3 regions of the Microbacterium lacusdiani genome follow, and region 1 is predicted to be linked to each of the others. Evidence: predicted binding sites of a transcription regulator. Region 1 holds the regulator's gene; each other region holds the start of a gene.

Region 1 (10,133 bases):
GGATCGCGGCCCGAGATGACGCGCACGTGCATCGTGAGGCCCGCGTTGAATGCGAGCGCCTCGAACGTGTGGCGCACGAGCGACCCGGTGAAGTGACCGCCGATCAGGTGGAGCTCGAAGCCGGCGGGCTCGCCCTCGTGCACGAGGAACGGCCGGCCGGAGATGTCGACGACGGCCTGCGCGAGCGCCTCGTCCAACGGCACGAGGGCGTCGCCGTAGCGCGAGATGCCCGACTTGTCGCCGAGGGCCTCGCGGATCGCCTGGCCCAGCACGATCGAGATGTCCTCGACCGAGTGGTGGGCGTCGATGTGGGTGTCGCCCGTCGCGGTCACCGTGAGATCGGTCAGCGAGTGCTTCGCGAACGCCGTCAGCATGTGGTCGAAGAACGGCACGCCGGTCGAGATGGTGCTGCGGCCGGTGCCGTCGAGGTTCAGCTCCAGCTCGACGCTCGACTCGCTGGTGGAGCGGGTGCGGCGTGCGATTCGGGCAGTCGTCATGCCCGCGAGTCTAGTCGGGGCGCGGTCGCCGCCGGACCGCGCGGCGACCGCGCACGGCCTCCGCTCAGCGACGGCCCAGCTCGGCCAGGGCCTCCAGGAACGCCGTGGTCTCCTCCTCGGTGCCGGCCGTGACCCGCAGGTGGCCGGGGATGCCGATGTCGCGGATGAGCACGCCTCGGTCGTACAGCGCCTGCCACGTCGCGGCGGGGTCGGAGACGCCGCCGAACAGCACGAAGTTCGTCCACGACTCGTACGCGCGGTAGCCGAGCGCCTCGAGCGTCGCCGACATCCGGTCCCGCTGCACGACGATCTCGTCGACCATCCGCAGCATGGTGTCGGAGTGCCGCAGAGCCGCGGTCGCGGCCGCCTGCGTCAGCGCGCTGAGGTGGTACGGGAGACGGACCAGGCGCAGCGCGTCGATCAGCACCGGATCGGCCGCGAGATAGCCCACGCGGGCGCCGGCGAAGGCGAACGCCTTGCTCATGGTGCGCGAGACCGCGAGGCGGGGGCGCCCGCCCAGCAGCGTCAGCGCCGAGGGCGACTCGTGCGGCGCGAACTCCTGGTACGCCTCGTCCACCACCACGATGCCGTCTGTCGCGTCGTACACGGCCTCGACCACGTCGAGCGACAGCGGCGTGCCAGTGGGGTTGTTGGGGGCGCACAGAAACACGACATCGGGCCGCGCCTCCGCCACCTGGCGGGCCGCGTCCTCCGGGTCGATCGTGTAGTCGTGGCCGCGCGTGCCGCCGATCCACTCGGACCCGACGCCCCGTGTGAGGAGCCGGTACATGGAGTAGGTGGGCTCGAAGCCGAACGCCGAGCGCCCGGGACCCGCGAACGCCTGCAGCACGTGCTGCAGCACCTCGTTCGAGCCGTTGCCGGCCCAGATCCGGCTCTCGTCGAGGCCGTGGCCGAGGTACTGCGCGAAGCCCTGCCGGAGCTCGGTGAACTCGCGATCCGGGTAGCGGTTGACGTTGCGCAGAGCCTGGGCCACCGCGTCGGCGATGTCGTCCGCGACCTCGGCCGGCACGGGATGCGTGTTCTCGTTGACGTTGAGTGCCACGGGGAGAGGCGCCTGAGGTGCCCCGTAGGGCTTCTGCCCGCGCAGGTCGTCGCGGATCGGCAGTTCGTCGAGAGTGACCGTCACCCTCTCAATGCTAGGGCCGCTCGGACGGGTGGCCTCTCGTCCGTCAGCGGGCCGAGGAGTACTCCGCCGGGATCGCGAGCCGCTCTCCGGCGGCGACCGACGAGCTCTGCAGCTGGTTCAGCGCGACGATCGCGTCCACCACGTCGCGCGGGTCCGCGGCCGGAGCGATCTCCTCCGCGATCGACCAGAGCGAGTCGCCCGCCATGACCGTCACGGTGTCGAACGTGCCGGCGGGTGCGCCGTCCTCGCGCGACGCGAGGGCGCCTCCGCCGCTGATGACGGCGAGGGCCAGGCCCGCGGCGACCGGAGCCGCGGCGAGGGCGGCCAGCACGCGACGACCGCGGCGCGTGACCCGCAGCCGCGTCGCCGGCGCCACGCGGACGGCGCGCTCGGTGCGGAGGGCACGGGCGGGGCGGACCGGGGCCTGGTAGGCGGTGATGCTCACGGTGGTCATCTGCGGCTCCTTCAGCTTCCTCGAGAGGATCGGAGAGGCTTCGCATCCGGCGCTCGGCCGGGAGGGCCGGATGCGAAGCTCTGTTCCGAATCTATCTTCGAAGATTCGAATCTGTCAACGTCTTCTTCGAAAACCGGTCCGAGATGTCACGCGACACGCTCGAACAGATCTTCCGGATCCGCGTGGTTCTCGGATACCGTTTCGATGAAGGACACTCCACCACGGGCCACCGACATCGGATGTCGGAGCGAAGGAGCACGGGACATGAGCGCCGTCGACACCAGCACGTCGAACCTCGACGCCGGACAGTCGGCTGCGGCCGACGAGAAGCCCCGCACGCGGCGCCGCAAGAGCCTCAGCGACAAGCAGCTGGCCATCCTCGAGGTCATCCAGCGCTCGATCCAGACCAAGGGCTACCCGCCCACGATGCGCGAGATCGGCGACGCGGTCGGCCTCAAGTCGCTCTCGAGCGTCACGCATCAGCTGGGGCAGCTCGAGCTGAGCGGCTACCTGCGCCGCGACCCCGGCAAGACGCGTGCGATGGAGGTGCTGATCGACCTCCCCGGCCAGTCGGCGGAGAACCTCGACGCGGGCATGCCCACGGTCGGCGACGCCGCCATGGTGCCGCTCGTCGGCCGCATCGCGGCGGGCGTGCCGATCACGGCCGATCAGCAGGTCGAGGAGATCTTCCCGCTCCCCCGCCAGCTGGTCGGCAAGGGCGAGCTGTTCATGCTGAAGGTCTCGGGCGAGTCCATGATCGACGCCGCGATCTGCGACGGCGACTGGGTGGTCGTGCGCGTGCAGAACACGGCGGAGAACGGCGACATCGTCGCGGCCATGCTCGACGGCGAGGCCACGGTCAAGGTCTTCCGGCAGCGCGACGGCCACACGTGGCTCCTGCCGCGCAACTCCGCGTTCGAGCCGATCCTCGGCGACGAGGCGGTCGTGCTGGGCAAGGTCGTCGCGGTGATGCGCGCGGTCTGACCTCCGCGGGCTCCCCGATAGCGTGGGGGCATGGCACAGACGCTCCCATACGGATCCTGGCCCTCGCCGATCGCGGCAGCCGACATCGCCGGAGGCTCGCCTCGCCTGGACGGCGCGCGCTTCGTGGGCGACGAGATCTGGTGGAGCGAGAGCGTGCCGTCGGAGCGGGGGCGCACCGCGGTCTTCCGGCTCACGGACGACGAGCCCGAGGCGCTGCTGCCGGCGCCCTGGAACGCGCGCTCGCGCGTGCACGAGTACGGCGGCGGTGCGTGGACCGTCACGCCGGCCTCCGAGCTGCTTTTCGTGGAGGGCTCGGATCAGCGCGTGCACCGGTTGACCGTGGGCGGCGCGCCCGAGCCCCTCACGCCGGCGGGCCTGGGGATGAGCTTCGGCGACCTCACGTTCGCCGCCGGTCCCGACGGCGGGGGCCGGCTGTGGGCCGTGCGCGAGACACACGCCGGCGACCGCTCCCCCGTGCGCGATATCGTCGTGATCCCGCTCGACGGCTCCGCGGCCGACGATCCCGAGGCGATCCTCAGCGTGGTGGCCGGTTCGGACTTCCTCGCGTACCCGGCGCCGCGCGGCGACCGACTCGCCTGGATCGCGTGGGACCACCCGGACATGCCGTGGGACGCCTCCGAGCTGCGCGTGGGCCGGATCGGCCCCGACGGGCGCGTGGCGGACCACGTGGTGGTCGCGGGGGGCCGCACGGAGGACGGCGGGATCTCGGCGCTGCAGCCCGAGTGGACCGGCGACGACGAGCTCATGTTCACCGCCGACCCCGAGGGCCGCTGGAACCTCCACTGGGTGCGGTTCGACGGCCTCGGCGCGACCGGCCCGGAGCCGATCTACCCCGCCGACGCCGACACGGGCGGACCGCTGTGGAACCTCGCGACCCGCTGGTTCGCGGCGCTCGACGACGGCCGGATCGTCGCGGTGCGCACGCACGGCGCCGACGAGCTCATCGTGATCGATCCGACGTGCGGCGCGGTGGACGGCCTGGAGACCTCGCTCACCGGCGGGGTGCTCGTGCGGGACGCACAGGGCTCCCGCGTCCTGCTCACGGGCGCCGGCACCCGCGTCCCCGGAGGCCTCTGGCTCCTGGACGTCGACGCGCGCACGCTCACCGCGCTGCGCGGCGGGGTCTCGGCGCTCGCCCCCGCATGGATGCCGACCTCCCGCGCCGTGACCTTCGAGGGTCCGGACGGCGACGTCCACGCGTTCGCATACCCTCCGACCAACCCGGATGCGACCGCTCCCGAGGGCGAGCTGCCTCCGTACCTCGTGCTCGTGCACGGCGGGCCGACCGCGCACGCGTCGGGCGAGCTCTCGCTCGCGGTCGCGTACTTCACGAGCCGCGGCATCGGCGTGCTCGACGTGAACTACGGCGGATCGACCGGCTACGGCCGCGCGTACCGCGAGCGGCTGCGCGGCCGCTGGGGCATCGTCGACGTCGCCGACACGGCCGCCGCCGCGCGGGGGCTCGCGGCGGCGGGTCTGGCGGATCCCGCCCGGATCGCGATCAAGGGCGGCTCGGCCGGCGGCTGGACCGTGCTGTGCGCGGTCGCCGACACGGACGTGTTCGCCGCCGGCATCAGCCGCTACGGCGTCGCGGACCTGCGGCGGCTGGCCGACGACACGCACGACTTCGAGGCGCGGTACCTCGACGGCCTCGTCGGCCCGCTCCCCCAGGCCGAGCCGCTGTACGTCAGCCGCTCGCCCCTGTCGCGGCCCGAGACGCTGCAGACGCCGCTGCTCATCCTGCAGGGCGCCGACGACCCGGTGGTGCCGCCGTCGCAGTCCGAGGCGCTGCGCGACGCGCTGGCGGCCAACGGCGTGCCGCACAAGTACCTGCTGTTCGAGGGCGAGTCGCATGGCTTCCGGCAGGCGGAGACGCTCGTGCGCGCGTTCGAGGCCGAGCTGGCCTTCCTGGGCGCGATCCTCGGGTTCGAGACCCCCGGGGTGCCGCCGATCGACCTGGACTGACTCCGGGTCAGCCCAGTCGCATCCCGAACGCCTGGACCCCCTCGTGCGAGGGCAGGCGCGAGAACCCGACGCGGTCGTAGAACGCCAGGGCGCCGGCGTTCCGGGTCGCGGCGGTCAGGTGCAGCCCCGGCACGCCGCGGCGGCGCAGCTCGGCGACCAGCGCCTCGATGAGCCGGCGCCCCCACCCCCGCCCCTGGGCCTCGGGCAGCAGGTCGATGTGCAGGTGCGCCGGGTAGCCCGCCGCGGCGTACGGCTCCGCGCCCGGCCGGCGTCCGTAGGCGTAGAGCAGGATGCCCTCCTGGCGCGTTCGCTCCCGCTCGGGTCGCGCGCGTCCCTCGGTGCGCGACGGCCACCAGTCGACCCGGAACCACTCCTCGAAGGCGTCGGTGTCGTCCGTGCCGACCACGTACCCGATCACGCGGCCCTCGTCCTCGAGCACGAAGGCCAGGTCCGGGTGGCGGGACACGTACGGCAGCGCCCACACGTCCGCCCACAGCCCGTCGTCCTCGAGCACGCCCGTGGCGTCCCCGCCGTAGTCGGCCGTGCGCAGGCAGATCTCCGCGACGGCGTCGCGGTCGGCGGCTGCGTACGGCCGGATCCGCATGCTCAGGCCACGCGGAAGGGCTCGAGCGCCGCGGCGAGGCGCTCGGACACGTGGGCGTGCACCAGCGTGCCGCCCTCCTCGTGCGAGCGCTCGAGAAGGTGCCCCTGCTCGTGGATGGCCGAGATCAGCTCGCCGCGGTCGTACGGGACGAGCGCGCGGATCTCGACCTCGGGCATTGGCAGCGCCGCCTCGATGGCCGCGCGCAGCTCGTCGATGCCCTCGCCGCTGCGCGAGGACACGAAGACCGCGTTCGGCTCGAGGCCCCGCAGGACGAGGCGCGTGTCGTCGTCCACGAGATCGGCCTTGTTGAAGACGACGATCTCGTGGATGTCGCGCGCGCCCACGTCGCCCATCACGTCGCGGACGGTCTGCAGCTGCCCGGCCGGGTCGGGGTGATGCGCGTCGACGACGTGCAGGATGACGTCGGCGTCGGCCACCTCCTCGAGGGTCGAACGGAACGCCTCCACGAGCTGGTGCGGCAGGTTGCGCACGAAGCCGACCGTGTCGGCGATCGTGTAGACGCGGCCGTCCGAGGTCTCGGACCGCCGCACCGTGGCGTCGAGGGTCGCGAACAGCGCGTTCTCGACCAGGACCCCGGCGCTGGTGAGCCGGTTCAGCAGGCTCGACTTGCCGGCGTTGGTGTAGCCGGCGATCGCGACCGAGGGGATCGTGTTGCGCTTGCGCTCGCCCCGCTTCGCCTCGCGCGCGGGCGCGAAGTCGCGGATCTGCCGGCGCAGCTGCGCCATGCGCGTGCGGATGCGACGGCGGTCGAGCTCGATCTTCGTCTCACCGGGACCGCGCGAGCCCATGCCCGCGCCGCCGGCGCCGACCTGGCCACCCGCCTGGCGGCTCATCGAGTCACCCCAGCCGCGCAGGCGCGGCAGCAGGTACTCGAGCTGCGCGAGCTCGACCTGAGCCTTGCCCTCGCGGCTCTTGGCGTGCTGGCTGAAGATGTCGAGGATCACCGTGGTGCGGTCGATCACCTTGACCTTGACGACGTCCTCGAGCGCGCGCCGCTGGCTGGGTGCGAGTTCCGTGTCGGCGATCACGGTGTCGGCTCCCACGGCCGCGACGATGTCCTTGAGCTCGTCGGCCTTGCCGCGACCGATGTACGTCGCGGGGTCCGGGTGCGGGCGCCGCTGGAGCACGCCGTCCAGCACCACGGCGCCAGCGGTCTCGGCGAGCGCCGCGAGCTCGCGCAGCGAGTTCTCCGCGTCGGTCAGCGAGCCCTGCGAGTACACGCCCACGAGCACGACGTTCTCGAGCCGGAGCTGCCGGTACTCGACCTCGGTGACGTCCTCGAGCTCGGTCGAGAGGCCGCCGACGCGACGCAGCGCCGCGCGCTCCTCGCGATCCCACTGCTCGCCGTCCGCCGTGCCCTCGCCGGTCGTGGTCGCATCCTGCAGCGCCTGCGCGGCTCCGAAGACCCGTGCCCCGGTGCGCGCCTCGGCGCGCGAGAGCACGCGATCCACCAGATCCGGCTCTGCCTGACCGACGACGCCGTCGGTGTCGGGATCTGGTGTGGTGGTGTCAGTCATCCATGCCTTTCGTCGCGAGCCGATGCGCGGCGCCTGCCGCGTATCGAGCTCTCCAGCCTATTCTCCCGCGCCCCGCGCGGCCATGGGCCCCTCGGCACCGGACGAGCACGTCCGGGCACGTCCGGGCACTCCCGGGCCGCCCGCTCCTCCGGTACGCTGGCCCCCTATGGTGGACCACTACTTCTCTGCGAGTCCCACCAGTGCCGAGAACCTCCGACGCATCCGCGTGCCCCTCGCGGGACGCACCGTGGAGCTGACCACAGCAGCCGGTGTGTTCAGTCCCGAACGACTCGATGCCGGGACGGCGGTGCTGCTCGCGAACGCCCCGGAGCCTCCCTCCGGCGGCGACTTCCTCGACCTCGGATGCGGCTGGGGACCGATCGCCCTCAGCATGGCCCTCTCCTCGCCGCACGCCCGGATCTGGGCGGTGGACGTGAACGAGCGCGCCCTGGACCTCGTCCGCCGCAACGCGGCCTCCCTGGGGCTCGAGAACGTCAACGCCGTGCTGCCGGAGGATGTTCCCGCGGAGGTCTCGTTCCGCACGATCCGCTCCAATCCGCCCATCCGGGTCGGCAAGTCGGTGCTGCACGAGCTCATGGAGACGTGGATCCCGCGGCTCGCCGAGCGCAGCGACGCGTACCTGGTCGTCAAGCGCGATCTGGGATCCGACTCGCTGCAGCGCTGGCTGGCCTCGACGTTCGACGACGGCTACAGCGTCTACCGCACCGCGACCGGCAAGGGATACCGCGTGCTGAAGGTGCGCCGCCACGGCACGCCGCGCACCGAGCCGCTTCAGCTGCCCGGGGTCTGATCGGCGACGCCGAGGCGCCGCAGGTCCTCCGGCGTGTCGACGTCGGCCAGCTCGGCGGCCGGCAACGGGATGCGGATGGCGTCGCCCACGGTCTCGAGGAGCGCGCGCAGGGGCCGGTCACGCGGATCGCCGAGAACGGCGACCCGGGCGCGCAGGACGCGCTCGTCCCACGCGGCGCACAGCGGCTGGTCCCGGCCCGACGGATCGACCGCGAGGGCCACCGCGCCGGGCGCCGCCGAAGCCAGCCGCCGCAGCGCGTCCGGGGTCACGAACGGCATGTCGCCGCCGAGCACCAGCACGACCCCGTCGGCGGGCGGCAGGGCCCCCAGCCCCGCGGCGATCGCGGCGAGAGGGCCCGCGAACGGCGGCTCCTCGCGCACGACGGCGACGCCGGCGGGCACCCCGGCCGGGTCGCCCACCACGACGGGCTCGGCGTCGATCGCCCGCAGCGCGCGCACCACGCGCGCCACGATCGGCTCGCCGCCCACCTCGATGGCGGGCTTGTGGCGGCCGCCGAGCCGTGACGAGCGGCCGCCCGCGAGGACGATCCCTCGCAGCGCCGGCGCCTCCATCCGCGGTCCGGTCAGGCGAGCGAGACGGTGCCGGTGTACACGAGCACGGCGGGGCCGGACAGCGACACGTGCTCGCCGTCCTCGGCGGGGAACATCCGGACGCCGAGCGTGCCGCCGGGCACCTCGACTCGCCAGTGGTCGGGCGCGTTCGCGCCCGCCCAGTCGCGCACGGCCAGCGCCGTGGCGGCGACGCCCGTGCCGCAGCTGAGCGTCTCGCCCACGCCGCGCTCGAAGACGCGCATGCGCACCCAGCCGACGCCGTCCTTCACGAGCGGCTCCCGCGGCACGACGAACTCGACGTTCGCCCCGTGCGGCGGCTCCGGCTCGATCGCGGGGCGATCGGTGAGGTCCAGGCCCTCGAGCTCCTCGTCGGACGCGAGGGCGACCACCACGTGCGGGTTGCCGACGTCGATGCCGAGGCCGGGACGCGCGACGCCCAGGCCCTTCGCGCGGACGAGAGGGTCGCCCGGCTCGGCGCGCCAGCGGCCGAGGTCGACCTGGTAGCCGGTCTCGCTGCGCATCACGTCGCGGACGCCGGCGCGGGTGCCGACGGGCAGGGTCGAGCCGGCGGGGAGCTCGGCCAGGCCGGCCTCGAGCAGGTAGTGCGCGAACACGCGCACGCCGTTGCCGCACATCTCGGCCTTGGAGCCGTCCGCGTTGCGGTAGTCCATGAACCACTCGGCCTCGGGCTCCTCCGCGAGCGCCGCGGCGCCCTCGGGGATGCGCGACGAGCGCACGACGCGCAGCAGGCCGTCGCCGCCGATCCCGAAGCGGCGGTCGCACAGCGCGGCGACCTGCTCGTCCGTGAGGTCCAGCTCGCCCTCGGGGTCGGCGACGATCACGAAGTCGTTGCCCGTGCCGTGGCCCTTGGTGAAGGCGATCTCGGTCATCGCACCAGTCTATTCGCGGGCGATGGCCGGCGGCGCGGCTCCCTCCGCGGCTCGGCCGTCGAGTCCGATGCTCAGTCGTCGGATCCCTGATGCGGGAGTGGCTGATGCGCGCGCTCGAGTGGGCACCAGCCCCTCCGATCCGGCAACCGAGCGGCCGATCCGACGACCGAGCGGCTCAGTCGTCCGGGATCAGCCGGTGACCCGCGACCCGCACCGTCTCGGCCTGGTAGCCGATGGCGTCGTAGTACGCGAGCACGGCTTCGTTGTCGGCGCGCACCATCAGCATCGCCTTGGGGCAGCCGAGGGCTTCGAGCCGTGTCTCCGCTTCTGCGATCAGCCGCCGGCCGATCCCCTCACCCCGTCGGTCCGCCGCGGTTGCGAGGTAGTACAGCCACCCGCGGTGCCCGTCGTACCCGGCCATGACCGATCCCACGACCCGGTCGCCGTCGGCCGCGACCAGAAGCAGATCCGGCCAGACGGCGCGGGCGCGCGCGAGGTCCTTGTGCGGGTCGTTCCACGGGCGGGTGAGACCCGCCTCGCTCCAGAGCGCGACGACCTGGGCGTCGTCGTCGGGTGCGCAGGGCCTGATGAGGACGGTCACCGATCGAGTCTGCCAGGCGCGCGCCGGCTCAGTGCAGCACGTACACCGC
Region 2 (10,133 bases), on a different contig from region 1:
GAGGCACCGCCCACCACGACCGCCTCGGGCAGATGCAGCCCGAGCCGGTGCGACACCTCGAGCGCCCGCGCCCACACCCCCTCGGCCGAGGACCTCTCCATCGGGGGGCGGTTCACGCCGCCGTGCACGTGGATGACCGCGCCGGTGACGGGTGTCAGCGACCGGATGGCCTCGTCGACGCGGTGCTGCTCGGCGGCCGTGAAGGCGCGCGCGTCCACCTCGAACGAGGCGTGCGCCGCGACGGTGTTGGTCGTGGTGCCGGCCTTGGCGACCGTGGGGACGACCGAGGTGCCGGCCGCCGCATCGGCGATCGCAGTGACGGCGCCGATCTGGTGCGCCATCTCGACGGTCGCGTTGATGCCCTTCTCGGGCTCGAGCCCGGCGTGCGCGGCGCGGCCCGTGATGTCGATGCGGTAGCGCGACACGCCCTTGCGGCCGATCTTGAGCGCGCGGCCCTCGGCCGACTCGAGCACGAGCGACGCGACGCAGCCCAGCGCCTCCTGCTCGATCAGGTCGCGCGACGACGGCGATCCGATCTCCTCGTCGCCCGTCACGAGCAGCGTCACCGCCGCCTCGTCCATGTGCCCGAGCGCCGCGATGCCGTGCAGGCCCATCACCAGGCCCGCGATCATGTCGTAGCACCCGGGCCCGCGCATGACGCCGTCCTGGATCGAGAACGGGTGCGTCTCGATGGATCCGAGCGGCCACACCGTGTCGTGGTGCGCGAGCACGAGCACGCGCGGCGCCTCGGGGGCCGGCGATCCGATGTGCCAGCGCAGGTGGGTGAACCCGTCGATCACGAGACGCTCGGGCCCGAAGCCCAGGATGCGCGTGCCGATCGCCGAGACGAGATCGGCCGATCGCGCGATCGCCTCCCGGTCGCCGGTGGGCGACTCGCACAGGATGAGGTGCTCCATGTCGGTGAGCATCTGCGGCAGGCTGTCGCGCGCCCACTCCAGCAGCCCGTCGACCTCGGCGGGCGCCCGACGGGCGAGGGCGGTGTCGCGATCCGTCATGTGTCGCCTCTCCTCGGTGCGCGTCAGGGTGTCCTACCGACGATATCCGCCGCACGCCGGGCGCGTGAACCGGGGCGGCTCGCAGCGTCATGGAGCCAGGGCGGGAGTGGGAAGCTGGGGATATGCATCCGCCCGCCGACGTCGCCGCCGCGGCCCGCGCCCTCGCGGACGAGGCGCTCGCGCAGGCGGGCATCCTGCTCGAGGAGGCGCACGACGCCGCCGCGTGCCGAAGCGTGTCGGAGGTGCTCGGCCAGGTGTGGGGGCGCACGGGCGCCGAGATGCTCGACCCCGCGCTGCTGGTCGCGCTCGCCCACGCCGGCAACCCCGTCACGCTCGCCCTGCGCGAGGACGGGCCGGTCGGCGCCGCGATGGGCTTCTGCGGGCCGCCCGGCACGCCGTTCCACTCGCACATCGTGGGCCTGCTGCCCGAGGCCGCCGGCCGCGGGGCGGGCCGCGCGATCAAGCTCGCGCAGCGCGCGTGGTGCCTCGAGCGCGGGATCGACGCCATGACGTGGACGTTCGATCCGCTCGTCCGGCGCAACGCGCACTTCAACATCCGCACGCTCGGCGCGCGCCCGGTCGAGTACCTGCCGTCGCTCTACGGCGAGATGCGCGACGCGATCAACGCGGGCCAGGACTCCGACCGCATGCTCGTGCGCTGGGATCTGACGCGCACGCCGCCCGAGCGGGGCGGCGCGGTCGAGGTCGACGGGGCGCACGCGATCGCCGACGAGGGCGACGTCCCGTCCGCCTACGCGCGGCCGAGCGGCGACGGGCCCGCGCTCCTCGCCACGCCCACCGACATCGAGGCGCTGCGGCGCACGGATCCGGAGGCGGCCCGCCGCTGGCGCTCCGAGACCCGCGCCGCGTTCACCGACCTGCTCGCGACCGGATGGGGCGTCGACGGCTTCACCGACGCGGGGCAGTACGTGCTGCGCCGCGCCGACCAGCCCACGGAAGGAACCCCATGAAGCTCCGCGCCATCCGGCTGCACCACCTCGAGATGCCGCTCGTCGCGCCGTTCACCACGTCGTTCGGCACGCAGACCGTCAAGCACTGCTTCCTGGTCGAGGCGCAGCTCGAGACCGCCTCGGGCGAGCTCGTGACCGGATGGGGCGAGAACGTCGCGCTCGACCGGCCGATCTACTCCCCCGAGTACCTGGACGGCGCCGCCGACGTCATCGAGCGCTGGCTCGCTCCCCTGCTCGCCGCCGTGGACGACCTCACGGCCGAGACCGTGGCGCATCACCTGCGGCACATCGTGGGGCACCAGATGGCGAAGGCGTCAGTCGAGATGGCGGTGCTCGACGCGCAGCTGCGCGCCGAGGGCCGGTCGCTCGCGTCGTACCTCGGCGCGGTGCGCTCATCCGTGCCGTCGGGTGTCTCGGTGGGCATCCAGGACTCGGTCGACGCGACCGTGCGCGTGATCGGCGGATACATCGAGCAGGGCTATGCGCGCATCAAGCTCAAGATCCGGCCGGGCGCGGATGTCGCGCACGTCGCGGCCGTGCGGCGCGCGTTCGGCGACGACCTGCCCTTCCAGGTCGACGCGAACGCGGCCTACACGCTCGTCGACGCCGCGCACCTGCGCCGGCTCGACGAGTTCGGGCTGCTGCTGATCGAGCAGCCGCTCGGCGAGGCGGACATCCGGCAGCACGCGGAACTGGCGAGGCTGCTGCACATCCCGATCTGCCTCGACGAGTCGGTCGTGTCCGCCGAGGCGGCCGCCGACGCCATCGCGCTGCGCGCCGCCGCCGTCATCAACATCAAGCCGGGGCGCGTGGGCGGCTATCTCGAGGCGCGCCGCATCCACGACCTCGCCCGCGCGCACGGCATCGCGGTGTGGTGCGGCGGCATGCTCGAGACCGGCATCGGCCGGGCCGCCAACGCCGCGCTCGCGGCCATGCCCGGCTTCACGCTGCCCGGCGACATCTCCGGATCGGACCGCTTCTATGCCGAGGACATCGTCACCGAGCCGATCCGGATGCACGACGGCGTCGTCGACGTGCCCACCGGCCCCGGCTTCGGCGTCGAGATCGACCCCGACCGCCTCGAGCGCTTCCGCACCCGCCTGGTCGAGATCGCCCTCTGACGCGAGGGCCGCCTCAACGGTTTCGACTCGCTCCGCCCTCTCAACCAGCACGGGGGGAGAGTCCTCCCACAGGGTGGTTGAGCGAGCGCGCCAGCGCGAGTCGAAACCCAGGAAACGGGCCGCGCGAGTCAGCTCGGCGTCGCCGCCGTCTCGAGCAGCGTGTCGAGCGCCTGCGCGACGCCGCCGTCGTAGACCGTTCCCGTGAGGTCCGTCGACACGGCGATGACCTCATCCGGGGCCTGCCCCATCGCGAACGCGCGACCGCCGTGCCCCGACGCCCACTGGAACATCCCGATGTCGTTGCGGCCGTCGCCGATCACGACGACGTCCGCCGGGTCGATGCCCTCCCACTCGCGCACCTGTTCGAGCGCGGTGCTCTTGTCGACGCCCTGCGGAGCGATGTCGAGCCACGCGGTCCAGCCCACGGAGTACGACACGTGGTGCAGCCCGATCTGGTCGACGAGGCTGACGAACTCGTCCTCGGAGTGCTCGGGCGAGACGACCACGACGCGGGCGACCTGGCGGCCCTTCATGTCGTCGATCTCGACGTGCTTCGCAGTGTCGCGCTCGAGGCCCCAGTCGTCCACGTAATGCGTGTAGAGGCGCGATCCGTCGGCGAGCTCGACGAGGTACTTGGCGTCGGGCAGGTGCTTCTCGAGCAGCGTCAGCACCTCGGTCGGGTCGAACGTCTCGGTCGTGTGCCGCGCGTAGCCGGTCTCCTGCGTGGTGTCGCGCGACAGGATGGCCGCCCCGTTCGAGCACACGACGAACTCCGGCAGGATGCCGAGCGCGTGCAGGATGTACGACGTCGCCTCCCAGCTGCGCCCGGTCGCGATCGTCACGATGTGCCCGGCGTCGACCGTGCGGCGCACGGCCTCGTGCACGCGCGGGCTGAACGACTCGTCCTCGAGCAGCACCGTGCCGTCGAGGTCGAGCGCCACGAGCAGCCGGCGACCCGCCACGCGCTCGTCCGTCACGCGATCGGCTCCAGCACGTCGAGGCCGAGGTAGGGGCGGAGCGGCTCGGGCACGACGACCGAGCCGTCGGGGCGCTGGTGCGTCTCGAGCAGCGCGACGATCCAGCGCGTCGTGGCGAGCGTGCCGTTGAGGGTCGCGACGTGCTCGGTCTTCGCGGCGCCCTCAGGCCGGTGCCGGATGTCCAGGCGGCGCGCCTGGAACGTGGTGCAGTTCGAGGTCGACGTGAGCTCGCGGTACGCGCCCTGCGTCGGGACCCACGCCTCGGTGTCGTACTTGCGCGCGGCGCTCGAGCCGAGGTCGCCGGCGGCCGTGTCGATCACACGGTACGCGAGGCCGAGCGAGCGCAGCATCTCCTCCTCGAGGGCGAGCAGGCGCTCGTGCTCGGCGGCCGCGTCCTCCGGCGTCGTGTAGACGAACATCTCGAGCTTGTTGAACTGGTGCACGCGGATGATGCCGCGGGTGTCCTTGCCGTGCGAGCCGGCCTCGCGGCGGTAGCAGGTGGACCATCCGGCGTAGCGCAGCGGACCGTCCGACAGGTCGAGGATCTCGTCCTTGTGGTATCCGGCGAGCGCGACCTCGCTCGTGCCGACCAGGTACAGGTCGTCGGCCTCGAGGCGGTAGATCTCGTCGGCGTGCGCGCCGAGGAAGCCGGTGCCCGCCATGATGTCGGGGCGCACCAGCGTGGGGGTGATCATGGGCGTGAAGCCGGCCTCGAGCGCCTTGCTGAGCGCGTAGTTCATGAGCGCGATCTCGAGCCGCGCGCCGACACCCTTGAGGAAGTAGAACCGCGCGCCCGACACCTTCGCGCCGCGCTCCATGTCGATCGCGCCGAGCTTCTCGCCGAGGGCCAGGTGGTCGAGCGGGCCGTCGGGGAACTCGGCCGGGTCGAACGCCGGCACGTCGCCGACCTCGCGCAGCACGACGTAGTCGTCCTCGCCGCCGGCCGGAACGCCATCCAGCACGATGTTCTCGATCCGGGCGGCCGCCTCGGCGAACGCGGCCTCGGCCTCGGTCACGGCCTGCTGCGCGTCCTTGACGCGGTTCGCGAGGTCCTTCGCCTGCGCGACGAGCGCGGCCTTCTCGTCCTTGGGCGCCTTGGCGACCTGCTTGCCGAACGCGTTCTGCTCGGCGCGCAGCTCCTCGAACGCGGCGATGGCGGCGCGCCGCGCCTTCTCTGCCTCGACCGCGGCGGTCACGGTCTCGGGCGAGTGCCCGCGGGCCACCTGCGAGCGGGTCACGAGGTCGGGGTTGTCGCGGAGCAGAGCGGGATCGATCACCCGCCCAGTCTAGGTCTCGCGGACGCGGGAGCTCCCTCTCACCCGGTGCAGGGTGAACGACCCTCCTCCTCTGCCGGTTGAGCGAGCGAAGCGAGTCGAAACCCCCGAAGCCCGGTCACGGCATCCCCCGCCCACTACCGTCGAACCATGACGCCCTCTGCCGACGACGGGGCCGACCTCCGCCGCCGCATCCGCCGCGCGGTGCTGACGGTCGCGCTGCTGAACCTCGCCTACTTCTTCGTCGAGTTCGTCGTCGCGCTGCAGGCCCGCTCGGTGTCGCTGCTCGCGGACAGCGTCGACTTCCTCGAGGACACCTCGATCAACCTCCTGATCTTCATCGCACTCGGCTGGGCCCTCGCCCGTCGCGCCCTGATGGGCAAGGTCATGGCGGTGCTGATCCTGGCGCCGGCGGGGTTCGCGACGTGGGAGGCCGTGCAGCGCTTCCTCGCGCCCGAGGCTCCCAAGGTGCTGCCTGTGGTGCTCGCCTCGATCGGGGCGATCGTCGTGAACGGGCTGAGCGCCGTCCTGCTCGCCCGGGTCCGGCATCACGGCGGGTCCCTCAGCCGCGCCGCGTTCCTGTCCGCGCGCAACGACGTGCTCGTGAACGTCGCGATCATCGCGATGGCGGCGATCACGGCCTGGACGTCGTCCGGATGGCCCGACCTCATCCTGGGCTGCCTGATCATCCTTCTGGCGCTGCACTCCGCGTGGGAGGTCTGGGAGGTCAGCGAGGAGGAGCGCCTGGCCGCGAAGGTGCTCGCCGGCGAGGCGGTGGACTGATCCGCCTCCCTCCTCCTCTCTGTGCTGGTTGAGCGAGCCCCTCTGTGCTCGTTGAGCGAGCCCTCTGTGCTGGTTGAGCGAGCCGCTCTGTGCTGGTTGAGCGAGCGAAGCGAGTCGAAACCGACCGAACCTCCCCACAAGATCTCTTGCGACATTCGAACATTCGTTCTATACTGGCTTCATGGCCACCAACCCGTTCGACGAGCGCTGGGATCTCTCCGACGCGCAGCGCGAACAGGTGCTGACCATCAAGGCAGGCCTCGCGTACGTCGAGAGCGCGAAGGCAGGCCTGGCGGCGATGGAGGCGAGCCTCCACGCGCAGGCGTACGCGATCGCGCAGGACGTGATGTTCGCGATGCCGGGCACTCGCCCGTCGTCCTATCAGGTGCCGATCCGGTCGATGGCCGCGGATCTCGCGGCCGTCTCGCGCGTTCCCGACACGTCGGTGCGCGCGAAGATGGACGATGCCGCGGTCATGATCCAGCGCTTCCCGGCGACGTTCACGGCCCTCGCCGAGTCCCGGATCACGGCCGCTCAGGCCCGCGTCGTGTGCGGTGAGGGAGGCCGACTCGACGACGAACTCCGCGCCCGGTACGAGCAGATCGCCCTCCAGTTCACGGACACCACCGCAGGCAAGCTGCGACCGATCTGCCAGGCGATCGCCGAGCGGCTGCAGCCGCAGACGATCGAGGAGCGCCACGAGGAGGCCAACGAGCGCCGGGGGATGTGGGTGACGCCCGACCAGGACGGCATGGCGCTGGTCCAGCTGCTCGTCGACGCGGCACTCGCGGCCGGCATCGACGACCGGTCGAACGCGATCGCCCGCCAGGTGAAGGCCGGCGTCGGCGAAGGAGACGAGGATCCGCGCACGCTCGCGCAGATCCGGGCGGACGTCGTCACCGACATGCTCCTCACGGCGACGCCGACCGCGGCGGGTGAAGGTCTCGACGAGATCCGCGCGGCGGTCCACGTGACCGTGCCCGCCGAGGTGATCGCCGGGGCCGACGACCAGCCCGCGCACGCGACGCGCGTCGGCACCGTCGCCCCCGAGACCGCCCGCCGCCTGGCCGGCCGGGCCCACACCTGGGCGAGGCTCTTCCGCGACCCGCAGACCGGTGCTCTCACGGCCGTCGACACCTACACCCCCACGGCCGAGCAGCGCCGGTTCCTCACCGCGCGCGACGAGCACTGCCGCTTCCCCGGCTGCCGCCGCCCGATCCGCCGATGCGACATCGACCACACGGTGCCCTACAGCGAGGGCGGCGCCACCGACGTGGGCAACCTGGCCGCGCTCTGCCGAGCCCACCACGTGCTCAAGCACCACGGCCGCTGGGGCTGCCGCAACGACAACGGCGTCATGGTGTGGATCACCCCCACCGGCCAGGTGCTCCACGAACAGCCGCCACCCACGGTCCGCTTCGTCGCCACCGCCGCGGCGGACGGGGATCCCCCGTTCTGACGCAGGGCGCGATGGCGCCTACCCCGCGACGACGACGCAGCGGTAGCGCGCCCGCGTGAGCCCGACGTAGAGCAGGTCGAACCACGACAGTCCGTGCTCCCACGCGAACGCGATGCCCGCGTCGCCGACGTCGGTCAGGATGACCGCCTCGGCGTCGAGACCCTTGAACTTGCCGATGGATCCCCAGCGCACACGTCCATGCGCGTCGCCGTCCGCCGCGCCCACGAGCGGCCGCAGCTGAGCACGCAGCCACTTCTCGTCCTTCGTGAAGTTCTGCGCGGCGAGCAGACGGCCCACGAGCGAGTGCCGCTCGCCGAACGGGCTGAGGATCACGACGTCGTGCGCCTGATGATGCTCGAGCAGCTCGCGGAGGGAGCGGGCGAGCTCGGCGCCCGCGTTGTCGGTACCGACGGGGACGATCGACAGGGCGCCCGGGTCGTTCGTGACGAGGCGGTGGCTGGAGTATCCGAACCGGCGGCTGAGCAGCTCCTCGGCACCGGATGCGAGCGCCGCGACCTGGCGCACACCCTGGTCCACCGAGACGTGCATCAGCCCCGGGAAGTGCTCGCGCGCGACCGCGAACGGATCGACGTGCGTGGTCGACGGCCTCAGGATCTGCTGTCGCCGATCGCCGGCGAGCACCAGCTTCGCGTCATCCGCGACCAGTTCGTCGAGGAAGGCGAGGACGCCCGGCAGGCCCGCGACATCCTGGAACTCGTCGATGCACACGACGTCGTACGCGTGCCGGTCGGGCGCCGCGCGAAATGCCTCGATCGCGAGCTGCGGCAAGCGCTCGGTATACCAGGCGTTGTCGGCGTCGACCCGGTTGGCCTCGAGGCCCGCGATCCGCAGCATGAGCGCGTTCAGGCTCGTGGCGTGGATGGCCGCGTGGCGACCGAGACGCTCGCGCAGCGCGTCGGCCATCAGCTCGTTCCAGCATGCGGCGAGCACGCGCGCGCCCTGCCCCGCGTGGCGCTTCGCGGCGCTCATCACGAGGTGGCTCTTGCCGGTGCCCGCGGGGCCCTCGAAGTAGATCCGGTCGTTGCGGGCGACCGCGTCGAGGATGCGCGCCTGCGACTTCAGTAGTCGCTGCTCGTCGTCGAGCCGCTCGAGCTTGCGGTCGGCGAGCGTGCGCCCGCCCTCGAGGTCGCCGAGCAGGGCCCGCGCGATCGTCGAGACGTGATCGCCGGTCATCACGGCCGGGTCGTGCGCGACCCCGTCGACCGTGCGGTACCAGGCATCGTGCTCGGCGAGCACCTTCTCGATCAGCGCCTCCGGGCGGCGCAGGTCGTCGCGGAACGCGAGCTCCCACTCGAAGAACTGCATGTCGCCGTGCGTCTCGAACTGGTGGCGCCCGAGCGAGGTGAACCACACGAGCCGCGCGATCGGCTCGGATCCGACGAGGATCTCGCGCCGGGCCAGGAACCCGCGCAGGCTCCGGATCGCCCCGTCGACCTGATCGAACGGGCTCTTGCCCGGGTTCGGCACCCGGTCCAGCATCCACTCGCCGTCGCGGTACGAGACGTACTCGGGGCTCTTGGCCTCGATCACCACGATCCCGCGCCCGGGCACGAGGACGAGGAAATCGGCCTCTCCCTGGAACTGCGTGGCGTGCCGTCGCAGCTGCAGGCTGTGGATCACGATCCAGTCGTCATGCCCGCGGACCGAGGCGAACGCGTCGAACACCCGCCGCTCGGATCCGTTCGCGCCCTTGCGGGGGCGGGCGGGGATCATGTGGGGAGGCATGACTGAATTCTCGCGTCAAACTGCGCGCGCGGTTAACACTCAGCTATCGCTCGTCAACCGAAAGTATTTCGGAGACCTGGGAGATCCCAGATCCTGACGTACTCGTCGGCTACAAGAGGCCATACCTCCCTCAGACCAGCTCGTGATCGAGCGCGAGGACCAGCTGATCGGCGACGTCATGCTCCGGATCGAGGACGGCTGGGCGCAGGCCGAGGTCGCCGAGCAGGGCCGCGGCGTGCAGGCCGAGCTCGGGTGGACCCTCGACCCCGCCCACCAGGGGCGCGGCTACGCCACGGAGGCCTTGCGCGCCGTGATCGGCGCCTGCTTCACGCAGCTCGGGCTGCGCCGGGTCCACGCCGGGTGCCTCGCCGCGAACGAGCCGTCGTGGCGCGTCATGGAGCGGCTCGGCATGCGACGCGAGGAGCACAGCCGCAAGACGGGCCTGCACCGCTCGGGCGAGTGGATGGACGGCATGAACTACGGCCTGCTCGCCGAGGAGTGGCGCGGCTGAGCGCGTGCCGCCCGCATAGGCTGGCGCAGTGACAGAGACGTCCCGCCCCTCCGCCCCGGCGCCGCTCGAGGGCATCCTGGTCGCCGACTTCTCGCGGGTGCTCGCGGGCCCCCTCGCCACGATGACCCTCGCCGACCTCGGCGCGCGCGTGATCAAGGTCGAGCGACCCGGAGCCGGCGACGACACCCGCGCGTGGGGACCGCCCTACAGCGCACACGCCGCGACCTACTTCGAGGGCGTGAACCGCAACAAGGAGTCGGTCGCGCTCGACCTGA
Region 3 (10,133 bases), on a different contig from region 1:
GGCGTCGACGGCGCGATCCACCGCGCGGGCGGCCCGGCCATCCTGCGCGACTGCATCGCTCGCTTCCCGCACGGCCTCGCCACGGGGGACGCAGGCTGGACCACGGCGGGCGACCTCCCGGCACGCTGGGTGATCCACACCGTCGGCCCGAACCACGCCGCGGGCCAGCGGGACCGCGCCCTCCTCGTGAGCTGCTACCGGCGCTCGCTCGAGGTCGCCGACGAGCTCGGAGTCCGCTCCATCGCGTTCCCGCTCATCAGCGCCGGCGTGTACGGGTGGCCGAAGGACGACGCGATCCGCGCGGCGGTCGATACGCTCCGCTCCGCCGACACCGGCGTCGAGGACATCCGCCTCGTGGCGTACGACGCCGCGACGTTCGCCCGCATCTCCGCGGTGCTCGACGCGGGCTGACCCGGCATCCTCGCGGAGGATCAGGTTCCGCGACGGTCGCGGATGCCGGCCCACGACGCGAGAGCGCCGGCCGCGAACAGCACGGCGGTCGCGACCGCGACCCGATGGAAGCCCGCCAGATCGAGGTCTCCCCCGGCGATCACCGCGATCACCGCGACCACCAGCAGCCCGGCCACCCGCGCGACCGCGTTGTTGACCGCCGAGGCGATGCCGGAGCGCTCCGCGTCGACCGAGCCGAGCACCGCGCTCGTCAGCGGGGCGACGGTCAGGGTCAGCCCGACCCCCAGCAGCACGATCCCGGGCAGCACCTGCAGCCAGTAGTCGAAGGGCCGGCCGACCGTCAGCAGCAGCGCCGCCCCGGCAGCCATGACGGCCGGGCCGACCGTCATGAAGATGCGCGCGCCCCAGCGCGCGGACCATCCGCCGACGTGGGAGCTGCCGAGCACCATGATCACGGTCACGGGCAGCGACGCGAGTCCCGCGAGCGTGGCGGACAGCCCCGCGCCCTCCTGGAGGTAGACGACGACCGCGAACCCGTTGAGCGCGAGCGCCGCGTAGATGAACGTCGTCGCGAGGTTGCCGGCCGAGAAGTTCCGGATGCGGAACAGCGCGAGCGGCATGATCGGATGCGCCGCCCGCGCCTGCCGCAACAGGAAGCCGGCGAACAGAACGACGCCCGCGGCGCCGCTGCGAGGACCGCCGGCTGGTGGCGGCCGTCCACGCGCCGATCGCGCGACCCCGGGCCGCCTCGTCGAACTGGGGGGTGATCAGCGCGAGCGAGCTCGGCACGAGCAGGGCGCCGGCGACGCCCTGCACGGCGCGCGCCACGACGAGGAACTCGATGGACGGCGCCGCCGCGATCGCGAGCGATGCCACGAGGAACCCGATCAGTCCGATGCGCAGGACCGGCAGGCGCCCGTACAGGTCGCTGAGCGAGCCGGCGACCAGGATGAGCGCGCCGAGCGTGACCAGGTAGGCGTTGACCACCCACTGCTGTCCCGCGAGCCCCCGCCCAGCTCCCCGCGGATCGCCGGCAGGGCGACGTTGACGATGCTCGAGTCGAGGAACGCGACGGACGAGGCCAGGATCGCGATCGCGAGCACCCGGCGGCGCACGCGCGTGCCGTCATCCGTGGTCGCAGCCCCCGTCGTCACCCCTGCAGGCTGCGCCCGGGAGCGGACACCGAGGGCGGGTCCTGCGCGCGGCCGCTCGCCGCCCAGGACGCGAGCCGCGGGCGGTTGGCGTGAGACGGGTGCCGCCGGCGCGCGGATCGCCTAGCGTCGGGGCATGAGCACCTCGCGACGAGCGCTCCTGGCGCTGATCGGCGTCGCCGCATCGCTCGCACTCGCCGGGTGCGGCCCCGACGCAGCCAAGACGCCGGCGCCGTCGGCGACCGCATCCGTCCCTCGCGGCTCGACGACGCCGGCGGAGCCCGCCTCGCCGCGGGTGATCGCCGAGGGTCTCGACGCCCCGTGGTCGATCGCGTTCCTCGGAGACACGGCGCTCATCAGCGCCCGCGACACCGGCGAGATCCTGGAGCTGACGGGCGCCGGCGCACGGGTCGTGGGCACGATCGATGACGTCACCGCGTTCGGCGAGTCCGGGCTGCTGGGGGTCGCGGTCGACGACCGCGACCGCCTCTACGTGTACTCCACCGCCGCCGACGGGAACCGGATCCAGCGGTACGCGATCGACGGCGACCCGGGATCGCTGCGCCTCGGCGGGGGCGAGACGATCGTCGACCGGCTGCCCTCCGCGAGCGTCCACTCGGGCGGCCGGATCGCGTTCGGGCCCGACGGCATGCTCTACGCCACGGCCGGAGACGCGGGCGACCGCGCGGCCGCGCAGGATCTCGAGAGCCTCGCGGGCAAGATCGTCCGCATGACGCCCGACGGCGACGTCCCGGACGACAATCCCTTCGGCGGCTCCCTCGTCTACAGCTTCGGGCACCGCAACCCGCAGGGCATCGCGTGGGCCGACGGCACGGTCTACATCGCGAACCTCCGCGGCGCGGTGCTGCGGACGGTGCCGGTCTCCGACCCGTCGACCTCCTCCGAGCTCTTCGCGGGCGAGTACGGCCGCCTGCGCGACGTCGCGGTCGCGCCGTCCGGCGAGCTCTGGATCCTGACGAACAACACGGACGGCCGCGGCACGCCGACAGGGGGCGACGACCGGATCCTCGCGATCGAACCCCGCTGATGCCGGGGCACGGGGCCGATGCCGACGCGATCGGAGCCCGTGGCCCGATGAGCGGCCTAACGTGGACCACATGCTCACCGTGAACGCCTATGCCGCCCCGTCCGCCACCGAGCCGCTCGTGCCGATCACGATCGAGCGGCGCGACGTCGGCGCGAACGACGTGCTGATCGCCATCCGCTACGCGGGCATCTGCCACAGCGACATCCACACGGTCCGCGGCGAGTGGGGGCCGATCGCCTACCCGCAGGTCGTCGGGCACGAGATCGTGGGCGAGGTCGTCGAGGTCGGCCCGGAGGTCACGCGGCACGCGGTCGGCGACCGGGTCGGCGTCGGCTGCATGGTCAACTCGTGCCGCGAGTGCGAGAACTGCCGGGCCGGCATGGAGAACTACTGCCTCAAGGGCAACATCCAGACCTACGCGGGGATGGACGTCGACGGCACGATCACGCAGGGCGGCTACGCGACGCACATCGTCGTCGACGCCGACTTCGTGCTGAAGGTGCCGGAGGCGATCCCGTACGAGGCCGCCGCTCCCCTGCTCTGCGCGGGGATCACCACGTACTCGCCGCTCGCGCACTGGAACGCGGGACCGGGCAAGCGCGTCGCGGTGGTCGGCTTGGGCGGCCTCGGCCACATGGCCGTCAAGATCGCCGCCGCGATGGGCGCCGAGGTCGCGGTGCTGTCCCGGTCGCTCGCCAAGCAGGACGACGCGATCGCGTTCGGCGCATCCGAATGCTTCGCGACCGAGGACCCCGAGACCTTCGAGCGGCTCGCCAACCGGTTCGACCTCATCGTGAACACGGTCAGCGCGCCCCTCGACGTCGACCGCTACCTGTCGCTGCTCGCGCTCGACGGCACCATGGTGAACGTGGGCGCCCCGCCGGAGCCGCTGCCCGTCACCCTCTTCACGCTGTTCGCGAACCGCCGCTCGTTCTCCGGCTCGACGATCGGGTCGATCGCCGAGACGCAGCAGATGCTCGACTTCTGCGCGGAGCACGGGATCGCGCCCGAGATCGAGCTCATCGAGGCGACGCAGATCAACGACGCGTATGAGCGCGTGCTTTCGAGCGACGTCCGCTACCGCTTCGTGATCGACGCCGCGACCCTGTAGGCCCTGAGCGCGGCGCGATCGACGGCCCCGTCGGCCGGCCGATCGCGCCGCCGCTCACGGCGTCAGGTCGCGGAGGATCTCCGCCGCAGGCGCTTCCCTGGCGTCCCGCCAGCCCTCGCCCGCCCACAGGTGCACCGCTCCGCTGTCGCCGCGCGCCGCGGCGTCCGCCCGCATCGCGCGGGTCAGGTGGTGGATCGCGGGATAGCCCGACGGCGCGTGCGCCGAGTGGGTTTCGACGAAGCGGTTCGCGAGCGCCCGCGCGGGCCGCCCCGTGAACGCGCGCGTGAGCTCCGTGCGCGTGAACGCGGGATCCGCGAGCGCCGCGCGGTGCACAGCCGACGTGCCGCTCTCGCGCGCCCGGAGCAGCATCGTGCCCACCGCCACGGCGTCAGCGCCCCCATCGAGCAGTTCGGCGACCTGATCGCGGCGCGACACCGCTCCTGTCGCGACGATGGGAGCGGCCACGGCCTCCCGGATGCCCCGCACGAGGTCGACAAGCGGGACCGCTGCCGGGAGCACCCCGGCCTCCCACACGCCGGAGTGGCCGCCGGCCCCGTATCCCTGGACGACGAGCACATCGATGCCGGCGTCGATCGCGCTCCGCGCCTCGGCGGCCGACGTGACGGTCTGCAGGACCAGCGTGCCGGCGTCGCGGAAGGCGTCGATCACCGTGCGCTCGGGAAGGCCGAATGTGAAGCTGACGGCGGGCACGGGGTCGGCCAGCAGCAGCTCGACCTTCGCGCCCCAGGCGTCGTCGTCCTCGGTCTTCGCGGGCATCGACGTCCCGCTCGGCGCGATGCGCTCCCAGTAGCGGGCGTACGCCGCGTCGTCGATGCGATGGATGTTCGGCACGAAGAGGTTCACGCCGAACAGGTCGACTCCCGCCTCGCGCACCGCCCCGATGTCCGTGCGCAGCGCGTCGACGGCCTTGTATCCGGCGGCGAGCTGCGCGAAGTGGCCGGCGCGCGCCGCCGCGATCACCAGCGCCGGCGTGCTCGGGCCGCCCGCCATCGGGGCGGCGAACACCGGCTTGCTGCGCGACAGCGGCTCGGGGAGGCTCATGCGTCCATCCTGCCCGCCGCGCTCCCCGCGATGTCCGATGTGCGCAGTAGCGTGCCGCCATGACGGAGATCGACGGCGAACCCGTTCTCGACCGCCCGTCGGTGGCCGACGTGGAGGCGTTCTTCGAGCAGGCCGGGCCCGAGACCCGGGTCGTGTGGCTCCGGCTGACGCGGAAGGGCGTCGTGCCCGCCTCGCTCAGCTCGGACGAGCTGGTGGACGTGGGGCTCTGCTTCGGATGGGTCTCCGCCGTCCGCCGCGGCGGCGACGAGGAGACCTACCTGCAGCGATACGCGCGGCGGCGCCCGGCGTCGAAGTGGTCCCGCCTCAACATCTCGAAGGTCGAGCGGCTGATCGCCGAGGGCCGGATGCGCCCCGGCGGGCTCGCCGAGGTCGCGACGGCGCAGGCGGACGGACGGTGGGACCACCCGTGGACGTGACGGCGACGGGTGGCGGTCAGGCGCCCGAGCGCCCGCCGGCACTGGGTGCTGACGCTCGGCACTCAGCCGCCCCGCACGTCAGAAGGGTGGTGCGCCGCCACCGGCGTATTCGATGCGGTACGGGGTGTCGAAGTACTCGTACCCGGCCGGGCTGCGGTATCGGAGGATGCCGCGGCCGACCTGGTCGACGTCCCAGGGCGAGTGGTGCTTCATCATGTGATGCGGCTCGCACAGGTGCGCCGTGTTCTCGACGCTGGTGGGCCCGTCCTTGGACCACGGGATGGTGTGGTCAATGTCGCAGTGCTTCGCCTTGGTGGCGCACCCCGGGACCCGGCACGTCCCATCCCGCGCCAGCAGGTACCGCCGCTGCGCCGCCGTCGGGGTGCGGTGGTCCACGGTGAGCAGGGCCCCGGTGTCGGGGTGGAGGAACAGCCGCTCCCACCCCACCGCACCCGCCGCCAGGCGGCGGGCGGTGTCCGCGTCGATCGGCCCGTACCCCGCCAACAGGGCCGCCTCGTCGTCGAGACCGGCGAGGGTGGTGACCGGGATGGTGACCTCGATGCTCGCGTTGATGTGCTGCTCGACCGGGTGACCCGACGGCATGGCCGACAGCAGCAGATCCAGTGCGAGGTCCGCCCGCAGCCGCCCCAGGTCGCGCTCGTCCGCGGCGACCGCCGGGTCCTCTGACCCGCCGCGGGCGCGTTTCACGACCCGGGCCTGCGCGGTCAGCCGGTCATGGGCCGCGTGGATCACGTACGCGGGGCCGCTGATGCACAGCACCGCCTGCCCGTCCGGTTGGTCCTCCACCCACGTGCCCCGCCGCTCCCGCGCCTCCTCATGCCGCACGGTCGCGGACACCGGCTGATGCTTCTCCGCCACCCGCGCAGCCAGCGCCTTGGTGCGATACGGGGTCGTCCTCTCCGCCAGCGGGAGGATCTCCGACTCGAACGCCGCCCGCACCGCATCCTCATCGAGGTCCGCACCAGCCTCCACGATCAGCTGCGCGTGCCGGGAGGTGATCCGCCCCTCCCCGAGCGCCGCGTGCGTCGCCGGGAACCGGGTCACCAGCGTGTGCGCGCGATCCATCCGGCCCTGCACCGCGCGGGGCGACTCCCTCGTCGCCAGCGCGAGCTCGGCGGCCATGGACCGGACCGGGAACTCGTACACGCTCGCATCCGGCATCCGCCCGATCTGGTCGATCGCGATGCCCATCGCCTCCGCCTGCAGCGCCGCCTCCTCGGCATCCAGCCCCGCCCGCTCGACCCGGATCGCCTTCAGCCGCTCCACGATCTCCCGCGTCCGCGCCAACTCACCGGGCGTGAACTCCCACCCCGAGGCATCCGCATCCGTGAACCGTGGCATGCCCCCATCATCCCAGGGGCCTCGGACATTCGTTCGAATGTCGCGCAGCCTGTGGGGAACGGCAATGAGCGACTGAGACGAGGACCGCCGATGTCCGGTCCGCTGCCAGAGGACGTCAGCGCCGGGCGCGGTCGCCGTGTCGACCCTCAGGACGAGCGAGGCGGCGCAGCCGGCGTCGATGCTCCCAGTGACCGTCGACACCATGATGCGCCTATGCGATTCCGGCGAGGCCGACGCCGACGTACGAATCCTTTCGGACCCACGTGAATTCGGGGGGGGGGCGGCTCACATACTGTCTTCCCAACTGCTTCGACCTTCGTGCCACAATGTGCGGGACGGCTTGCGCGATCGAGGAAATGGCGGAAATGGTCGAATTGATTCGCAACGCCTTGGACGCGCTGAGCCTGACCATCAATGCGATCGCGGGCGCATTTCCTCCCGAGGCTGAACAGCAGGTGCGACTGTCCCTGATCTTCGGGCCCCTCGTGCTCGCCTGCCTCTGCGCGGCCGATTGGGACCGGCAATGGGCGAAGTCGTTCCTCCGGCTCCGCCCCGACGCACGGTTGGCCTATCACGCGGAAATCGTGCTGCGGCTGACCGAGCGCCAGAATGAGCGTCGGGCCCGATCCGATTATTCGCACGCCGCCGCCCGGTCTGGTGTGAATATGCACCGCGGCGGCGTCTGGCCGTCCGAACCGAGATCAGCCATTCGTCTCTCGAAAGCGGGCTGGGTCGAACCGATCAAGCCCGCGCAGGGGCCGAGAGATTGGTCACCACCGAGCGCGTGACGCCTGTCAGCGCGATGCGTTCACATCTGTCAGCGCTGTGTCGGTCGCGCCGGAGCGTTCGAGCGGATGCGAGCCGTCCGAACCCGACCCGGCTAGGGTGTGTCTGACAATTGCCGGGTCCAGGCGATGACGGCGTTGAGGATGACAGCGGCCCGGTAGGTGATCGCGAGTTTGTCGTAGCGGGTGGCGAGTCCTCGCCATTGCTTGATGTGGCAGTAGCGGCGCTCGATGACGTTGCGGCCCTTGTAGTCGGCGGCGTCGAGGCCGACGGGGCGTCCGCCGCGTGAGCCGCGGCGCTTGCGGTGGCCTTGCTGGTCGGACGGCTCGGGGATCACGGCCTTGATCCCGCGGGCGCGTAGATGCCCGCGGATCGCGCGGGATGAGTACGCCTTGTCACCCCGGACCGCGTCCGGACGAGTGCGGGGCCGGCCGACGGGACGGGCGACACGCAGGTGTCCCATCAGCGGCAGGAACATCGGCGAGTCCCCGGCCTGGCCTGCTGTCAGCAGCGCGACCAGCGGGAGCCCGTTGCCGTCGACGAGCTGGTGGATCTTCGTCGACAGGCCGCCTCGGGAGCGGCCGACCGCGTGATCAGGCGGCTCGACGCCCGGATTCGTGTAATTCGATCCAGCCCCCTGTGAGGCGCTTCGTGTTCGTCGCGTGCTGATGCGCGCGGGCGATCGTGGAGTCCACCGACAGCGACCACTCCACCAGCCCCGCCTCGTCCGCGGCGGCGGTGAGTGTGGCGAGCACCTTGTCCCAGGTGCCTTCCGTGGCCATGCGGTGATGCCAGGTCCATACCGTCTGCCACGGCCCGAACACCTCCGGCAGATCCCGCCACGCGATCCCGCACCGATACCGGTAGACGATGCCCTCGACCATCAACCGCGCGTCCGCGAAGGGCCGTCCCCTGCGCCCGGTCGGGCGCGGCAGCATCTCCTCGAGCAACGACCACTGAGCATCCGAGAGCACCTGAAACCGCGTCACGACCTCAGACTCTCAGCGCGCCGCCGAACTATTTGTCAGACACGCCCTAGCACACACGCAGGCGACGTCGCCAGTGCTCGCGCCTGCACGCCACCGCGACGAGGATGGCGGGATGGCGTTGGATCCGGTGGGCCTGCTGTACCTCGCGGCGAGCATCGCGACCTTGGTGGCGGCGCTCCTGCCGCGCCTGCTGGGCAGGGTGCCCGTATCCATGCCCATGGTGTTCGTCGCGGCCGGCATGGGCGCCTTCGCGCTCTTCCCCGGCCTTCCGGACCCCGATCCGATCGCACACCCCGAGCTCGCGCTGCACATCACCGAGGTCTGCGTGATCGTGTCACTGATGGGCGCCGGGCTGGCGATCAACCGGAGGTTCGCGTGGCGCACGTGGTCGACGACGTGGCGGCTGCTGGGAATCACGTGCCCCTCTCGATCGTCGCTGTGGCCATCGTCGGCTGGTGGGGCCTCGGGCTGGGCGCGGCCGCCGCCCTGCTGCTGGCCGCGGCGCTCGCACCGACCGATCCGGTGCTGGCGAGCGAGGTGCAGGTCAGCGAGCCCCTCACCGAGGAGGGCAGCGACGACGACGAGGCGCGCTTCGCGGTCACGTCGGAGGCGGGGCTCAACGACGGCCTCGCGTTCCCCTTCACGTACGCCGCGATAGCGGTCAGCCTGGCGGGCATCGCGCCCTCCGGCTGGCTCGGTGAATGGCTGCTGGTCGACGTGCTCTGGCGGATCGGCATCGGCTCGCCGCGGGGCTGGCCGTCGGATGGGCGCTCCGACGGCTGTTCTTCTCGTCCATCGCCGAGCGCCTGGGCTTCGCCGAGCGCGCTGACGGCTTCGTGGCGCTCGGTGCCACGTTCCTCGCGTACGGCCTGGCGGAGGTGGCGGAGGGCTACGGATTCATCGCGGTGTTCGTGTGCGCGTGCACGATCCGCGCGGGCGAGCACACGCACGGGCTGCACTCGGTGCTCCACACGTTCGTGGAGCAGATCGAGCGTCTGCTCACGGTCGTCGTGCTCATCCTGCTGAGCGGAGCCGTGGCGCGCGGACTGCTCGAGTCGATCACCGTCCCCGACGTCCTCTTCGCCGCCGTCCTCCTCCTGGTGATCCGGCCCGTCACGGGGTGGCTCGGCCTCACCCCCGGCAAGACCGGTCCGCGCGAACGCGGCGTGATCGCCTTCTTCGGCGTGCGCGGCGTGGGGTCGCTGTTCTACATCGCCTATGCGCTGCAGAACGGCGAGTTCCCGGGAGCCGAGCGCCTGTGGGCCGTCGTGTCGCTCGTCATCCTGGGATCGGTCCTGATCCACGGGGTCGCGGCGACTCCCGCGATGGCCGTGCTGGACCGGACGCGGCGCCGTCGCGCGGCAGAGCGGGGCGACGGCGAGGTGGAGACGCCCGTCTGACCCGACGGTCAGCCCGAGATCAGCCGCTCAGCGCCGGGACCGCGCGAACGGCATCCGCCGCGGCACGACCACCGGAACCGGCGCGGTGAGCACGGCGTCGACGACCATGGACCCGTCCGTGGGGCCGATCACGGCGATCGGCGTCGTGGCCGTGGTCACCTCGGCGGTGATCGGCATGGCCGCCAGGCGGCGGTGCGCGCGCACGTAGGCCGGCACGAGGATGAACAGCGCCGCGAGCCACGCCAGCGGGTTGCTCGCCGCGACGCCGAAGAACCCGAGCACCGCGCCGAGAGCGATCGCGGCGAACATGCGCGCCACGAGCTCGATCACGCCGGTCACGGTGGGCACCATCGCCTGCCCCAGCCCCTGCAGGGCC

Evidence for each region. Region 1 encodes LexA, which represses DNA repair genes until DNA is damaged. Its sites were predicted from a motif close to TCGAACANNTGTTCGA; they were not measured.
Region 2: the regulator LexA is predicted to act here: its motif matches at 6,298-6,313, upstream of ACYVGN_RS09055 (HNH endonuclease signature motif containing protein).
Region 3: the regulator LexA is predicted to act here: its motif matches at 6,604-6,619, upstream of ACYVGN_RS03275 (HNH endonuclease signature motif containing protein).

The regions. Positions count from the first base shown of each region.
Region 1 is NZ_BAAGXJ010000010.1:79,690-89,822, reverse strand. Features, by position in the region: gene hisB (imidazoleglycerol-phosphate dehydratase HisB) at 1-497, opposite strand, end outside; gene ACYVGN_RS08500 (histidinol-phosphate transaminase) at 562-1,653, opposite strand; gene ACYVGN_RS08495 (LysM peptidoglycan-binding domain-containing protein) at 1,688-2,098, opposite strand; gene lexA (transcriptional repressor LexA) at 2,363-3,082, shown strand; gene ACYVGN_RS08485 (S9 family peptidase) at 3,113-5,068, shown strand; gene ACYVGN_RS08480 (GNAT family N-acetyltransferase) at 5,076-5,672, opposite strand; gene hflX (GTPase HflX) at 5,675-7,210, opposite strand; gene ACYVGN_RS08470 (class I SAM-dependent methyltransferase) at 7,377-8,021, shown strand; gene mobA (molybdenum cofactor guanylyltransferase) at 8,003-8,593, opposite strand; gene dapF (diaminopimelate epimerase) at 8,605-9,483, opposite strand; gene ACYVGN_RS08455 (GNAT family acetyltransferase) at 9,659-10,084, opposite strand; gene ACYVGN_RS08450 (GNAT family N-acetyltransferase) at 10,113-10,133, opposite strand, start outside.
Region 2 is NZ_BAAGXJ010000014.1:2,884-13,016, forward strand. Features, by position in the region: gene ACYVGN_RS09025 (M20 family metallopeptidase) at 1-1,016, opposite strand, end outside; gene ACYVGN_RS09030 (hypothetical protein) at 1,139-1,987, shown strand; gene menC (o-succinylbenzoate synthase) at 1,984-3,108, shown strand; gene ACYVGN_RS09040 (HAD-IIB family hydrolase) at 3,237-4,085, opposite strand; gene serS (serine--tRNA ligase) at 4,082-5,362, opposite strand; gene ACYVGN_RS09050 (cation transporter) at 5,510-6,142, shown strand; gene ACYVGN_RS09055 (HNH endonuclease signature motif containing protein) at 6,324-7,601, shown strand; gene ACYVGN_RS09060 (nuclease-related domain-containing DEAD/DEAH box helicase) at 7,620-9,347, opposite strand; gene ACYVGN_RS09065 (GNAT family N-acetyltransferase) at 9,469-9,858, shown strand; gene ACYVGN_RS09070 (CaiB/BaiF CoA transferase family protein) at 9,887-10,133, shown strand, end outside.
Region 3 is NZ_BAAGXJ010000003.1:238,796-248,928, forward strand. Features, by position in the region: gene ACYVGN_RS03245 (O-acetyl-ADP-ribose deacetylase) at 1-411, shown strand, start outside; partial or broken gene ACYVGN_RS03250 (MFS transporter) at 432-1,565, opposite strand; gene ACYVGN_RS03255 (PQQ-dependent sugar dehydrogenase) at 1,699-2,610, shown strand; gene ACYVGN_RS03260 (NAD(P)-dependent alcohol dehydrogenase) at 2,681-3,721, shown strand; gene ACYVGN_RS03265 (nitronate monooxygenase) at 3,776-4,783, opposite strand; gene ACYVGN_RS03270 (YdeI/OmpD-associated family protein) at 4,843-5,220, shown strand; gene ACYVGN_RS03275 (HNH endonuclease signature motif containing protein) at 5,299-6,582, opposite strand; gene ACYVGN_RS03280 (hypothetical protein) at 6,948-7,370, shown strand; one part of gene ACYVGN_RS03285 (IS5 family transposase) at 7,463-8,005, opposite strand; one part of gene ACYVGN_RS03285 (IS5 family transposase) at 8,007-8,357, opposite strand; gene ACYVGN_RS03290 (cation:proton antiporter domain-containing protein) at 9,059-9,757, shown strand; gene ACYVGN_RS03295 (MATE family efflux transporter) at 9,785-10,133, opposite strand, start outside.